2 regions of the uncultured Alteromonas sp. genome follow, and region 2 is predicted to be linked to the other one. Evidence: predicted binding sites of a transcription regulator. Region 2 holds the regulator's gene; the other holds the start of a gene.
What was found. The regulator sigma-54, encoded in region 2, starts transcription at its own class of promoters, with help from an activator protein. The targets are predictions, from matches to a motif close to GTTGGCACGNNNNTNGNNT.
Positions count from the first base shown of each region.

Region 1: a site for sigma-54 is predicted at 1,823-1,841, ahead of AAC006_RS19545 (formate/nitrite transporter family protein). Genes of this name have one in related genera too.

Region 1 is NZ_CAXBMP010000039.1:20,759-28,858, reverse strand. Features, by position in the region: gene AAC006_RS19550 (DUF3488 and transglutaminase-like domain-containing protein) at 1-1,639, shown strand, start outside; gene AAC006_RS19545 (formate/nitrite transporter family protein) at 2,029-2,877, shown strand; gene AAC006_RS19540 (bifunctional protein-serine/threonine kinase/phosphatase) at 2,922-4,745, shown strand; gene cynS (cyanase) at 4,786-5,235, shown strand; gene fusA (elongation factor G) at 5,335-7,419, opposite strand; gene rlmM (23S rRNA (cytidine(2498)-2'-O)-methyltransferase RlmM) at 7,614-8,100, opposite strand, start outside.
Region 2 is NZ_CAXBMP010000003.1:182,983-191,082, forward strand. Features, by position in the region: gene AAC006_RS03885 (hypothetical protein) at 1-1,550, shown strand, start outside; gene mgtE (magnesium transporter) at 1,588-2,946, opposite strand; gene AAC006_RS03895 (HPr family phosphocarrier protein) at 3,105-3,377, opposite strand; gene rapZ (RNase adapter RapZ) at 3,377-4,222, opposite strand; gene ptsN (PTS IIA-like nitrogen regulatory protein PtsN) at 4,261-4,704, opposite strand; gene hpf (ribosome hibernation promoting factor) at 4,713-5,000, opposite strand; gene AAC006_RS03915 (RNA polymerase factor sigma-54) at 5,030-6,514, opposite strand; gene lptB (LPS export ABC transporter ATP-binding protein) at 6,590-7,315, opposite strand; gene lptA (lipopolysaccharide transport periplasmic protein LptA) at 7,318-7,881, opposite strand; gene lptC (LPS export ABC transporter periplasmic protein LptC) at 7,850-8,100, opposite strand, start outside.

The DNA of each region.
Region 1 (8,100 bases), on a different contig from region 2:
GGTTATCGTTCTTTTGTTCACCGCATTGTCATTGGTATACGCCCCCGCGAGAAGTTTTAGGGGGTCGATGCGTAAATCGTCGATAATACTGCTGCAAGCATTTCCCTTGGCCGCACTGTTATTTGTAGTGATGCCGCAGTTTCCTCCTCTTTGGCAAATGCCTACGTCTAAGTCTAATGAAACAGGGTTATCAGATTCGGTCACGCCAGGGGATATTGCCTCGCTGGCGAGGTCGTCTGATTTAGCGTTCACCGCCACCTTTGAGCAACGCCCACCATTGGCCGAACAGCGGTATTGGCGCGCCATGACGATGGAAGCCTTTGACGGTAAAACGTGGACAATTAGCCCACGACGAAAACAAGCTGAGGCACAGCTTAAAACTATGGGTCGACGTGTCGCGGCGCCTTCAACTGACGCATCGCTTCCCCCCTCAGAAAACTATCAATTGATTGTAGAGCCCAGTAACCAACGCTGGCTGTATTCTCTTGATGTGTCGGCTCAAAACACAAATTTAGACAATCCTGAGATGCGGCGTCAGTTCAATTATGCATTACGTGCGGCGCGTCCAATTGTCGGCAAACGAGCGTTCTATTTAACTTATTATCCAGAAACGCCACGTGTTAGTGAGATATATGACTTTGATTATCAACTTAATATTCAATACCCGATGGACAGCAACGTACGTACTCAAGCGTGGGTAAAGCAGCTAAAAGCAAATGCGCACAGTGAGCGAAGTATTGCCGAAGATATTCTACGCCACTTTAAAACCAACGGGTTTAGTTACACCTTACAACCTGACGCTATGCCGAACTCGCCCATCGACACCTTTATGTTTGAAGCAAAGGCGGGTTTTTGTGCTCACTATGCCAGCGCCATGGTGTTTGCCCTTCGGGTTGCGGGCATTCCTGCTCGTATGGTGACAGGCTATCAAGGTGGCGAATTATTAAGTGACAACGTAATACAAGTTCGCCAATACGATGCCCACGCTTGGGTAGAAGCATTAATAGACGGCGTTTGGGTCTCGTACGATCCTACTAGTATGGTGGCACCATCACGCATTACCTTTGGATTAGAACAAGCGTTAGCCGATTTTAATGAAACTCGCAGTGAAGGTATGTTTAAGAATTTAAATTCAGCTGAACTGTTTTTATCTATCAGAGGATGGTTTCGCCAACTTGATTATCAGTGGAGTAGATTAGTTCTGGGTTTTGACAATCAAACTCAAACTGATTTATTAAAAAAGCTTCTTGGCGATTTAACCTCTAAGAAAATGACGTTCTTCTTTTTGATTCTTCTGGGGATAGTCAGTATTTTTCTGCTTGTGCTGTTCTTTCCTCTTAGAAAGAAGTCGACCGTGCCTGCACATCAACACATTTATTTAAACGCTGTTGAGTTGGTGTCGAATTTTACTAAGGTAGCGCGAGAGAACAAAGGAAGCACCGCATACTTCAAACAAGTGAAACCTTTTTTGCCAACAAAGGCGGCCTCGCTATTTAACTCGCTCACCCAAGATTTTGAACATGCACTATATCAAAGTGCCACAGATGAAAGTCGCGATAGCCGAAGGCAAAAAGAACGAACAATAAAAGATACATTTGCTGCGTTGAAAAAAGACTTAAAGCAAACCAAAGCCAAATAACGCTAGAGTCAGTCAACAATAAAAAGTGTGGGGTGGAATTTTGGTTTATTAACCACCAATTCGGTGCACCCTAGCACTTCATTTGCACCATTGTGGTTTGAAGCTGATTACTTTAATCATTTGTTAGCGTAACTAAATAATAATAACCCAATGATTTAATTGGAGTTATCATTAAAATGATTTTTTGGCACTATTTTCGCTAATCTTTTAACAGTACGAGTCGGTTTGTAAACTGGCTAACACAATCTATCGAATTGGATAAAGACGTCCACAACCTTCTTTGGAAACAGGGAATGGTGTGGACGTTTTTTTTTGTTCGTTTGTTCTATCGATGAAAGCAGTGATGTGGCTCGTTATTTTAAATAAATTACAAATCAGGGTGATTAATTATGGCTTATTTACTTCCCGCCGAGTTTGCTACGAAAATGGTAGATGCCGGTGAATCTAAAATTTACATGTCTACACGAGATACGCTGATCCGCGCATTTATGGCTGGCGCAATATTAGCGTTAGCGGCTGTATTTGCTATTACAATTGCGGTGCAAACCGGCATCTTCTTACTGGGGGCCGTTTTGTTCCCGGTTGGTTTTTGTATGCTGTATTTAATGGGCTTCGACCTATTAACGGGTGTATTTGTATTAACCCCACTTGCTTGGCTTGCTAAGCGACCGGGTGTTACCCCTAAACAAATTTTACGTAACTGGGGCTTAGTGTTTTTAGGTAACTTTGGTGGCGCACTGACTGTTGCCTTTATGATGTCTTTTATTTTCACCATGGGTTACAACGTAGATGGTGGCGCTATTGCTGCTAAAGTAGCTAGTATTGGAGAAGCAAGAACATTGGGTTACGCAGAACATGGTACTGCAGGTTGGTTTACTATTTTTATTCGCGGCATGTTGTGTAACTGGATGGTATCACTTGGCGTAGTTGGCGCGATGATCTCTACTCATGTGAGCGGTAAAGTATTGGCCATGTGGATGCCTATCATGCTGTTCTTTTTCATGGGTTTTGAACACTCTGTTGTGAACATGTTCTTATTCCCATTTGGTCTTATCATGGGTGGTGAGTTCTCTATCATGGATTACTTCGTGTGGAATGAAATTCCAACAGCGCTAGGTAACCTTGTTGGTGGTTTAGCGTTTACAGGTTTAACGATTTACAGCACACACGTTAAAACTGCACCTAAGCGTAAAATTGCTGTTGCTGAAAAAGCGCCAGCAAAAGCCGCTACAGTATAAGTTAGCAAGCCCGGTACGTTTCCTCTGTATCGGGCTTTTTTAATATGCAGATTCAATCCTTATCACTTCACTATAGCGAATGCAGTAGCGCCGGCGTTAAGCCTATAAATCAGGACGCTTGCGATGCGTTTATTCCAGCTAGTAACAACCCAGCTTTATCATTAAAAGGCGCCGCCTTTGCACTTGCCGATGGCATAAGTAGCAGTACGGTTAGCCAAATCGCCAGTGATTTAGCAATTAAAGATTTCATAAAACAATACTATTGTACCCCTGAAACCTGGGGAGTGGTGCAAAGTGCTAAAAACGTTATACAAAGTATTAATGCCACTTTATATACCAAAACCCAGCAAAGCCCTTTTTGCTATACCCCTGATAAGGGCTATGTATGCACTTTTTCTGCGGTTATCGTTAAAGGCGATACGGCACATATATTCCATGTGGGTGATGCTAGAGTCTGTTTGTATTCTGACGATAGGATACAAGTACTCACCCAATCTCATCGAGTAAACCACTCTAAGCATGAGTCTTATCTCGCTAATGCACTGGGTGTGCATGCGAATGTCGACATTGATTACCTCGCGGTCCCGCTAAAAGCAGGCGATACCCTTGTTCTAATGACAGATGGCGTTTATGAATATGTTTCATCCCCTACGCTTGCCTCACTTATATCGCCGGTTTATGCATCTGAGAATGACGCTTCTACTCATAGCACTTCTAGTCAAAACACTTCTATTCCAAAAGCTTCTATTGCAAAAAAGAGCGCCAAGCCCCTCGCGCAACGCCTTGTAGATCTTGCGTTAGAAAACAACAGTAATGATAACGTTTCTTGCCAATTTATAACGGTAGAGAGCGTGGGCGATGGCAAGTTTTTAACACCGGAATATGCTGTTGATGAAACGTCACTTCCCATTATTAAACAGTTGAATGTGGGCGAGACAATAGATGGCTACCGCATTGAGCGACAGCTATACCAGTCAGCTAGAAGCCATGTTTTCCTAGCGTGGGATGAAAATACCAAAGCACATATCGTTATTAAAATACCCTCTACTGAACTGGCACAAGACAGCGACTACCTTGAACACTTTGCATTAGAAGAATGGCTGGCACGACGAATTAAATCCAACCATGTAATTAACGTACCTACTCGTATTCAGCCGCCTTCATGTATGTATACCATTAGCGAATATATTGAAGGGCAGAACTTAACCCAGTGGCTAACCGATAACCCTAAGCCAGATGTTGAAAAAGTGCGAAGTATTATTGAGCAGGTAGCACAAGGCTTAATGGCCATGCACCGAGAAGGGCTACTGCATCAAGACATTCGCCCTGAAAATATCATGATTGAAGCTTCAGGCAACTGCAAAATAATAGATTTAGGTTCGGCCCGTGTTGCTGGCATTAGTGACGCATTATTTGAACAAGAGAGTGATATTATGGGCACCGCAGCTTATGTTGCTCCAGAATACTTCTTAGGCGATAGTGGCTGTGATCAATCCGACCTTTATTCTCTTGCCGTACTCACCTATTACTTACTCAGCGACCGCTTTCCTTATGGCACACAAGTAGCCAAAACCCGGACCGTGGCGGCGCAGCACAAACTCAAATACCAATCGGTGCTTGATGATAGACGGCCTATTCCAGCTTGGATAGATGCCACGCTGAAACGAGCATTACAGCCTAATCCTGAAAAGCGTTTTGCTAGCTTATCTGAGTTTACCTATCACCTTCGACACCCTAGCCCCGCTTTTCTTAACCGCGTGACCGCGCCATTAATACAACGTCACCCACTTAAATTCTGGCAGGGACTGTCCCTGCTGTTAGTTATTAGTAATGTAATTACCTTCATACTGCTTTATGGCAACAACTAACTTTTATCAATAACCCGTATCACTCAAAAAAGGAAATGCAATGATTACCAATCGAACTCAAGTTACCGACATGATCCAGTCTTCAAAAATTTCTAAAGGCATTAAATGGAGTGAAATTGCCCAAGCGGTAGGACAATCAAAAGAATGGAGTACCGCCGCGTGTTTAGGGCAAATGGCGATGACTAAAGAACAAGCGACAGCCGTGGGCGAAATGCTAGAACTGAGTGATGAAGCCATTGCTTGGTTACAAATTGCGCCTTATAAAGGTTCGTTGCCGACCGAAGTGCCTACCGACCCGCTTATCTATCGCTGGTACGAATTAGTCAGTGTTTATGGCACAACCTTAAAAGAACTTATTCATGAAGAATTTGGAGACGGCATAATGAGCGCTATCGATTTCTCAATGGATTTGCAACGCGAGAACGATCCTAAAGGTGACCGCGTAAGTGTGGTGATGTCTGGAAAGTTCTTACCCTACAAGATGTATTAATTAGCATTTAGCAACAAAAAAGCCCGTCTGGTATTCCAGACGGGCTTTTATATGCTTAACACTAAGGTAAGCATGAATGCTTACCTAGTTAGTAGCTAATTACTTAGCTGCTTTACGTGCTTTAGCTTCTTCCATTACTTTGTCAGCTACGTTTTGTGGACAAGCTGCGTAGTGTGAGAACTCCATAGAGAACTGACCACGACCAGATGTCATTGTACGTAGTGAACCGATGTAACCGAACATTTCTGATAACGGAACGTCTGCTTTAATGCGAACGCCAGTTAAACCAGCTTCTTGGTCGCTTAGCATACCACGACGACGGTTAAGGTCACCGATTACATCACCAACATGATCTTCCGGCGTAAATACGTCAACTTTCATGATTGGCTCAAGAAGTTGTGCACCCGCTTTAGGAATAGATTGGCGGAAAGCGCCTTTAGCAGCGATTTCGAACGCGATTGCTGATGAATCCACTGCGTGGAAGCCACCGTCAAAAAGTTCAACTTCAACGTCTAGTACTGGGAAGCCAGCTAGAACACCTTCGCCCATCATTGACTTAAAGCCTTTCTCAACTGCAGGCCAGAATTCTTTCGGTACGTTACCACCAACAACAGATGATGTGAACGTAAAGCCAGAACCCGCTTCGCCAGGCTTGATGCGGTAGTCGATTTTACCGAACTGACCAGAACCACCAGATTGCTTCTTATGCGTGTAGCTATCTTCAATTTCTTGAGTGATAGTTTCACGGTAAGCAACTTGAGGTTGACCAACAATAAGATCTACACCGTAAGTACGCTTAAGAATGTCTACTTTGATGTCTAAGTGAAGCTCACCCATACCTTTAAGGATGGTTTCGCCTGAATCTTCATCAGTTTCAACTTGGAACGAAGGATCTTCTGCAATCATCTTACCGATAGCGATACCCATTTTCTCGTTTCCGCCTTTATCTTTAGGCTGAACAGCAATCGAGATTACTGGCGTTGGGAAAACCATTGGCTCTAGTGTTACTGGATCTTTCGGATCACAAAGTGTGTGACCAGTTTGTACGTTCTTCATGCCTACGATAGCAATGATGTCACCCGCTTGTGCGCTAGATAACTCAATACGTTCGTCAGCTTGCATCTCAACCATACGGCCAACACGCTCAGTTTTACCCGTAAATGCGTTAAGGATGGTGTCACCCTTGTTCAATTTACCAGAGTAAATACGTACGAATGTTAGTGCACCGAAACGGTCATCCATGATCTTAAATGCTAACGCTTTAAACGTTTCATCAGCAGATACGATTGCATGTTCGCCATTTTCGTTACCTTCTTCATCCATAAGAGGCTGAGGATCAACTTCTGTAGGAGATGGTAAGTAGTCAACAACAGCGTCAAGTACTAATTGAACACCTTTGTTTTTGAATGCAGAACCACAGAACGTAGGGAAGAAAGCAAGGTCACGTGTACCTTTACGGATACAACGCTTGATGTCTTCAACCGAAGGAGTTTCACCTTCCATGTACGCTTCCATTAGGTCATCGTCTTGCTCTACAGCAGTTTCGATAAGCATTTCATGGTATTCATCAACTTTGTCTACCATGTCTGCAGGAACGTCTTTAATTTCGTAGTTTTCAGGAAGACCAGTGTCATCCCAAACGTATGCTTGTTTAGTCAATACGTCTACTACACCTACGAAGTCATCTTCGATACCAATTGGTAACGTCATAACTAGTGGTACAGCACCAAGTACTTTACGTACTTGCTCAGTTACACGGTAAAAATCAGCACCCATACGGTCTAATTTGTTTACGAATATAATACGTGCAACTTCTGATTCGTTAGCATAACGCCAGTTAGTTTCTGATTGCGGTTCAACACCACCAGAACCACAGAATACACCGATACCGCCGTCTAATACTTTTAGTGAACGGTAAACTTCAACTGTGAAGTCAACGTGTCCTGGAGTATCGATAACGTTGAAGCGGTGATCTTTCCAGAAACAGCTTACTGCTGCCGACTGGATAGTAATACCACGCTCAGCTTCCTGTTCCATGAAGTCAGTAGTTGACTCACCGTCGTGTACTTCACCGGTTTTATGGATTTTACCAGTAAGCTTCAAAATACGTTCTGTAGTGGTAGTTTTACCCGCGTCTACGTGGGCGAAAATACCAATGTTTCTGTAAAGGGATAAGTCTGACATTAGTTCACTTTCATTGATTCAGAGTAAAAAAACGGCCGGATTATAAAGGATTTCTGTACAAGAGATACACCTTTATTTAGCACAAACTCTGAAAACGTTTGTGAAAAACCGAGCCACCATTAATTTTTTATTTAAATATCAATAATATAAGAATATTAGATATTTTTTTAAAAATAACAAAAACACACCTCGTTTCACGAAGTGCGTACAATCGTTACTGTAACTTCATCTCTGTCATGATAGAGATGTCTTACCTTGACAGTGAATGCATCGTCTAACGCATTCAATCTGGTCATTAACGTCGACATGGCCTCTATTACGGTTTCATATCGTCGTTTCATGGGTAGCTTTAAATTAAACACCGCATGAGTGGCCCAATGTTTTACCAACCAGTCACCCATCAGCTTTGCTACCCGATCGGGTTGCTCTATCATATCACACACTAGTAAATCTACACGACCAAATTGTGGTCTGTAAGTAAACCCGTCTGCAGCATGGTGTTCAACAAGCCCTGTGCTCATTAAGCTGTCAGCAATAGCCCCATTATCAATCGCTTCAACGTACATTTCACGTTTAACTAGTTGATAAGTCCATCCACCAGGGCATGCACCCAAGTCTACTGCTCTACCGCCAGCGCGAAGTACTTCACGTTGCTCGTTAGCACTTAACATGTTCACCAAG
Region 2 (8,100 bases):
GGCGGGTTAAGGCTAATTTGGATATTGATAGCTCAATTGAATTTAGCGAAGATCCGCTAATTTCAAAAACCTTGGCGTCTACAGATGACTATACAGAAACTTTTCGTTATTCAGATCTTCAGCCTCACAAGCGCAATTCATTAATTTATTCGTGTGTCATTAAGGAAAGTAACGAAAAAGATGCCAAAGCACTAGGTGTTCTTTGTCTATGCTTCAAATTTGACGATGAAATGCAGTCAATTTTTAGCAACTTACAATCTGAACGTGCCGCCAGTAGTATTATGATTTTGTCTGAAAGCAGAGAAGTCATGGCAACTAGCCATTCACAAAAGTTTAAAGTGGGTGAAAAAATACCTAACAGTGGGTCTCCTGATTTAATCACCATAAAAAATAAAAGCTATATATCTACAACGTCGGAAACTAAGGGATACCAAGGTTTTAAAGGTTTATCTTGGCAGGGTGTAGCTATGACGCCACTCAACGATGCTTTTAAGCATTCAAAAGAAACTGGAAAACCTCAAACAGACTCTTGTCAGTTACTCAATTCTCAACTCTTTTCTGATGATTTAAAGCAAATATTCAAAACGTCGATGTTAATCAATGACGATCTGAGTTTAGTGGTATTGAATGGCATTATTGCAGCAGCGCGTAATAATGCTGTTGAATTCATGCCTGTACTTTCTGAGATCAAATCGACCGGTGAGAGTATCGCGTTAATCTTTTCTGACTCTATCGATAACCTACAATCTACAGTGATAAGCGCACGGCTTGGTGACGTAAGGTTTTGCGCAAGCTTAGCAGTAGATATTATGGACAGAAATCTGTACGAGAGAGCGAACGATTGTCGCTGGTGGGCGCTTACCACTGTGTTTCGACAGTACTTGCAACTTCCCACCGTAGGGCCTGATGCTCAGCAAGAAATTTCAAATATTCTTGGTTACATTAATGACCTATACACGGTTTACACCAATTTATACGTTTATGACAAAAATGGCATTATTGTCGCGGTATCTAACAAAGACCATGCGTCAGTCATTGGAGACAAAGTCGATACACAGAGCGGCGCTATAGATGCGTTGAGTTGTACAGATTCACAAAAATATTCCGTGTCGAAATTTGTTCCTAGCGCGCAGTACGATAATAAGCACACCTACATCTACAACGCATCAATCACCAGTTTAGAACAAAACAACGTAGTTGGCGGTATGGGAATTGTGTTTGACAGTGGGCCACAATTCACTGAAATGTTAGACGACTCGCTACCTAAAGATGAAAGTGGGCATACTGTAACCGGGTGTTTTGGCATGTTTTGCCAGCGTGATGGGATGATTATTTCTGCTACCGAAGGTAGCCCTCAGCAGGTGGGGGACGTTATCGAGATAGACGACACACTTTTAGGTTTAAAAAACGGCGAGAAAGACTCTCGAATTACAAATTACCAAGGTAAGAAATACGCAATTGGTATTGCCGCGTCTAAAGGGTATAGAGAGTACAAAACAACCGGTGATTATCAAAACGATGTGGTGGCGTTCATCATGATGCCAAGCTAAATAGCATTAGAACAACGCCTACACGATTGTCGCGGCATTACATTAAAAACAGGGTCGCAGTACCTAAAAATGCAAATATACCCACCACATCAGTGATGGTGGTCAGAATTACGCTTCCTGCTAGTGCAGGGTCTATTTTCAAACGCTTCATGATGAGCGGCAAAGTAGCGCCTGCCATTGCTGCGGCTATCATGTTAACCAGCATGGCAAAGGCAATAATAATCCCTAACATGTAGTCTTGTTTCCAAAGCGCTATTACCGAAGCAATTAAGATTGCCCAAATAGCACCGTTTAAGAAGCCAATAGATATCTCTTTGCTTATTAACCAGCGGGAGTTGTTGGCATTAACGTGCCCCAGTGCCATACCACGAATAACCAAGGTAAGGGTTTGGTTTCCGGCAACACCGCCCATGCTTGGTACTATGGTGTTCAATATGGCAAGTACGGCCAATTGGCTTAGCGTTGCTTCAAACAAATCACTTACCATGGCTGCCATTAGCGCGGTAACCAGGTTTACAGCCAACCAAACGGAGCGTCGTTTGGTACTTTGAAGCACAGGGGCGAAAGTATCTTCGTCATCATCTAAACCCGCCATACTCATCATGGAGTGCTCAGCGTCCTCACGAATAATATCTACCACGTCATCAATGGTAATTCGGCCGACTAAGCGGTGTTTCTCATCAACCACGGGGGCCGATAGCCAGTTATAGCGCTCGAATAAGCTCGCCACTTCATCATCTGGCATATGCACAGGAATCGCTTCAGACTCTTCATCCATCACATCAGACACTTTGGCTTCAGTCTCAGCGGTGAGTAATCGCGTTACCGGTACAATACCGACTAAGTTATCAGTACGGTTTACTACATAAAAGGTATCGGTATTTTCAGGTAATTCACCTTTAAGGCGAATATAACGAAGGACCACATCAATGGTGACATCAGGGCGAAGTGTGATGGTGTCGGTATTCATAATGAAACCGGCAGTTTCTTCGCCGTAAGACAATGCCTGTTCAGCACGCACCCTGTCTTGTGCATCCATAGAGTCTAGAATGTCCTGTAATACAGGCTCAGGCAGACTACTAAGGGTAACCGCTAAGTCATCGGTATCCATCTCTTCTAACGCGTCTACCACGTTTGCAGGCAGCATTTTGGTGATGATACCGTTACGTACATCGTCAGAGAGTTCTTCTAAAATATCACCATGGAAATCACCATCGATAAGCTCCCACAACTCGTCACGAGTACGACTGGGGCTAGATTCTAGAATGTGTGCAACATCAGATGGGGGTAATTCAAGCAGAAGCTTACGTACAGAAACAAATTGGCCATTATTCAACGCGCCATTTAGTGCCCTTAGTTGGCTTTGTACGTATTTTGAGACCAGCGCTTCTGCCACTGCTTTCGCCTAAAAAATGGAATTTCAATAATGGTAGGATATCGCACTTGCCATGACGCTGTCATGACAAAAGCGCAGTAGGTACAGACAATTACGAGCCGTATGGTGAAATTATAGACGGCTTTTAGCAGAATTTCTCAGTCGTATTGGAAGCTGCATTATTCGTCTTCGTTGAAACGGCCTTCAATTAACGTTTCAATGGCGTTTAATGCCGCTTCGGCATCATTACCTTCAACCACAACGTTTACCTGTTCACATTGGTGGCTTTCCAGCATCATTAAGCCCAGCACACTGTTAGCATCGGCTTTCTTATCGCCCTTCACCAACACTATTTTTGCGTCAAATTGATTGGCTAATTGAACCAACTGTGTGGCAGCGCGGGCGTGTAAGCCCAATTTATTGACTATGGTAAGTGTTTTTTCGATTGTCATTACTGATTTAACTCGCGGTGGCGAATTTGTACATCGGGATGCATTTCGCCAAAGGTTTTCGCTAACGATTGAGCAATAAATACTGAGCGGTGCTGACCGCCGGTACAACCAATCGCAATGGTGACATAACTACGGTTATTGCGTTCTAAGTGTGGCAGCCATGTAGTGATTAGGTTCTGAATTTGCCAAATAAATTTGGTTACAACAGGCTGGGAACCTAAAAATACTTCTACGGGGGCATCTAAGCCAGTTAAGTGTTTTAAATCGGGTTCCCAATGCGGGTTGGGGAGAAAGCGGGCGTCAAATACATAGTCGGCGTCTTTGGGGATACCGTGCTTAAAGCCAAACGATTCAAACACCAATACTAGGCGAGAGCTTTTCTTGCCTAGAATTCGCTCGCGAATAAGCTCTGCGAGTTGATGAATAGTGAGTTTATCCGTATCAATATACAAATCGGCGCGCTCAACAATAGGCGCAAGTAAGTCTGATTCGGCTTTTATCGATTCAGATAAAGATTTGTTGAGCTTAGCTAGCGGATGTAATCGGCGGGTTTCGCTGAAACGCTTCACCAGTACATCGTCACTCGCGTCGATGTACACAATGGTCATAGACCACGATGAGGGTAGGTAATCTAAGATCTCTACCAAGTCCGCTGGATTTTTGGGTAGGTTTCTTACATCGATACTTACCGCAACTTGGTCATATTCATCAACCACGGTATGGGTCAGAGTAGGGAGAAGGTTAACCGGAATATTATCTACGCAATAGTAACCTAAATCTTCAAGGGCACGTAGCGCAACTGATTTTCCTGAACCGGATCGACCACTGATAATAATCAGTTTCACCTGCATTTCTCCCTTTTAAAATATGGTGCAGTGCTTTTTTAGCTTAAAGCCGTAATGATGTCATCACTGGTGGAGGCCCGCCTAATGGCTTTCACCGTTTCTTTATCACTTAGCTTACCCGCCACGGTAGCGAGTGTTTGTAAGTGACCTTCTGTTTTCTCTTCTGGCACTAATAGGGCAAAGAATATATCTACGGGCTGATCGTCAAGCGCATCAAAATCGATGGCAGGGTTGCTGGTTACAATAATGGCGATAACGTGTTCTAAGCCCGGTAATCGACCGTGGGGCAGAGCAATACCATTGCCAATACCCGTACTCCCCATTCGTTCACGGGTTAGTAGACTATTTAATACACTAGCCTGATCGATGTCGGGATTATTTTTAGCAGCAATGTCGCTAATAATCTCTAGAATACGTTTTTTACTGTTACATTGAACCGCACACTCGGTGCGGTCCAAACTTACTATGGCTTGAATTTCCATACTAATATTTAGTGCTTTTTCAGCTTTTCCTTATGCTTGATAACTTGCCTGTCGAGTTTGTCGATCATGCTGTCTATCGCCGCATACATGTCTGTATTATGAGATGAAGCAAACACTTCTGCGCCGCTAAGGTGCATGGTGGCTTCGGCTTTTTGATTGAGTTTTTCGACGTTCAGGATGACATGCACATTAGATATGTGATCAAAGTGACGCTCTAGTTTGCTGAACTTAGTATCGACATAGCTACGCAAAGAATCAGTAATTTCGACATGATGACCGGTAAGGTTGATTTGCATATTTCGTCTTCCTTAAATTATCAAGGCCTTTAAATAAGGCTTTTGCGTTGGTTTGACGGCGGAATCGATAACGATTCCCGGTATTTTGCTATTGTTCGCCGGGCTACTTTAATGCCTTTTTCGGCCAACAATTGAGCAATCTTGCTATCGCTTAATGGCTTGCTGGGCGTTTCCGCTGCCACAAGCTTTTTAATTAGTGCGCGAATAGCGGTAGATGAACACTCACCACCAGATTCCGTTGCTACATGGCTAGAGAAGAAATATTTCAACTCGAAAATGCCACGAGGGGTATGCATATACTTTTGCGTGGTGACTCGTGAAATGGTGGATTCATGCATATCTACCATTTCTGCGACATCATTTAGCACCATTGGTTTCATCATTTCTGGGCCGTGCTCGAAAAAGCCCATTTGTTGCTGCACAATACAGTTTGCTACTTTCATCAAGGTGTCGTTTCTTGACTCAAGGCTTTTTATAAACCACTTGGCTTCTTGCATATGCGAGCGAATAAATTGCGAATCGCTGCTATTTTTAGAGCGTCGGCTCATGGCAGCGTATTGTTGATTTACGCTTAATTTAGGCAGGCTATCGGGGTTAAGTTCCACCACCCAACGGCCATTCTTTTTGTTTACCGAAACATCAGGAATAACGTATTCGGGTTCTTTGGTAATTAATGCACTGCCAGGACGAGGATTCAACGTTTGCAATAAGCGCATGGCTTCACGAAGTTGATCTTCTTTCAAACGACTCTTGCGCATTAACGTACGGTAATCTTTGCTGCTCAGCAGGTCTGAGTACTCATTAATAAGCTGTCTGGCTTCGGTAAGCCATGGCGTATCGTCTGAGAACTGGCGAAGCTGCACGAGCAAACATTCTTGCGGTGTACGTGAACCTGAACCAATAGGGTCGAACATTTGAATACGTTTTAGTACACATTCAACTTCGTCCATTTCTACCAACTCTTCAACATCGTCAGAGTTTACCGATTCTAAAATCTGTTCAATGGGTACGTTAAGGTAACCAGATTCATCAATTGAGTCGATAATGGCGGTAGCAATGGCGCGGTCTGTATCTGAAAACGGGGTTAAGCGCATCTGCCAAAGCAAATGGTCTTGAATATTGTCGGTGGTTTCACCCTGAAACAATTGGTCGTCATCATTATTCGATGGGCCAGGAGCGGGGGCAGAAGAGGCCGAGTAATACTCATCCCATGTGCTGTCGATTGGCAACTCGTCGGGAAGATCGTTCTTTTCAAGCGCGTCACCAGCTTCTAATGAATCGCTAGAAGCAGTAGGAGCAGCTTCTACAGAAGGGTCGTCGCCGTCCATGTTGTTTTTCTCAACAGGGTGGTCATCACCGCCTTCTTCAACTTCTAAAAGAGGGTTTGAGTCAAGTGCTTCCTGAATCTCTTGTTGCAGGTCGAGCGTAGACAACTGCAGCAGCTTGATTGCCTGCTGCAACTGCGGTGTCATGGTAAGTTGTTGACTGAACTTTAGCTGTAAAGATGGTTTCATCTACGTCTTATTTTTAAACTCTTGTTGTGAATATACCCGTGCTTAAAACTGAAAATGACAATTCGGTTACAGTAACTATAGCCTGAATTGTTCTCCTAGGTATACATCCCTTACTTTCTGATTACTTAAAACTTGTTCTGCCGTCCCTTGCGCGATGAGTTCGCCTTGGCTCACAATATACGCTTTCTCACACACATCCAGTGTTTCTCTTACGTTGTGATCGGTGATGAGGATTCCAATTCCTCTGTCACGAAGATGTTGAATGATCTTCTTTATATCATTAACCGATATAGGATCAACACCAGCAAATGGCTCATCAAGCAAAATAAATTGCGGATCGGCTGCTAATGCTCGTGCGATTTCTACTCGGCGGCGTTCACCACCGGATAAACTCATACCCGTACTATTACGTATATGGTTGATATTAAATTCATCAAGTAGCGCATCGGCTTCTTGTTCTTGTTCTGATGAACTTAACCCTTTACGGGTTTGCAAGATAGCCATGATGTTCTCAAACACCGTCAATTTTCTAAAAATAGAGGCTTCTTGCGGCAAATACCCAATACCGCGGCGAGCACGTTCGTGCATGGGCTCGTGGGTTAATTCGCTGTCATCAATACTGATTTTGCCCTTATCTAGAGGAACTAAGCCAACAATCATGTAGAAGGTAGTCGTTTTACCGGCACCATTCGGGCCGAGTAATCCAACGATTTGCCCCGTCGATACTGATAAGCTTACATCGCGAACCACTTGACGTGCTTTATACGCCTTTGCAAGGCTCTGTGCGCTCAACGTTGCCATGATTAATTGTCGTCCGCCTTATCGTCTTCGTTATTCGATGACGCTTTACGTATTGCCTCAGGGGTAAATACGGTAGTGACTCTGCCACCTTCGCCGTCTTCGCCGCCTGTTGCAAGTAATTGTTCAGTGACCATGTCGAAGGTAATCTTGTCGCCTTGTACTTTACTGGTGTCTTGCTGTAGCTCAGCATTTCCTTGTAAAGAAATAGTTCGATTTACTACTTCATAGCGAATTTCATTGGCCTTCGCTGTGACAGGAGCACCGTCTTCAAGTTTTTGCGAATAGCTGGCTGGTTTGCCGCGAGCCACGAATATCTCTCGTCCATCACCTTCGCTGGCAATCACTTCAACTTCATCGGCATTTATCACCAAAGAACCTTGAGTAATCCGCACATCATCTTTAAACAATGAGGTTTTGTTTTTACCGTCAACGAATTGCGATTTCGAGTCAACTTTAATCGGTTTGTTAAAGTCGCTTTCAGCCGCTATAGCCACAGTAGCGAATAGGCTAACAGCGAGGCTGGTCGCTAATGCTTTAGTGGCTAGGCGAATAAATGGTTTGTACATGGTCTATTAACTCGTATTCCTGGGTACGCAAATTAGCGTTAAACCCATTGCTGTTAATCACATATTGTAAGCCACGTATTTCCACGGGCTGATCAGATGTCATTTGCTTAGTGTACAGGTTTATCTCTATAAACGCTGTGCGTATTGTTCTTACAAAGTCATCGACACTTTGGTTTTCAATAACGACATTATTTTCTAGCTGTATCAATTCGTTATTAT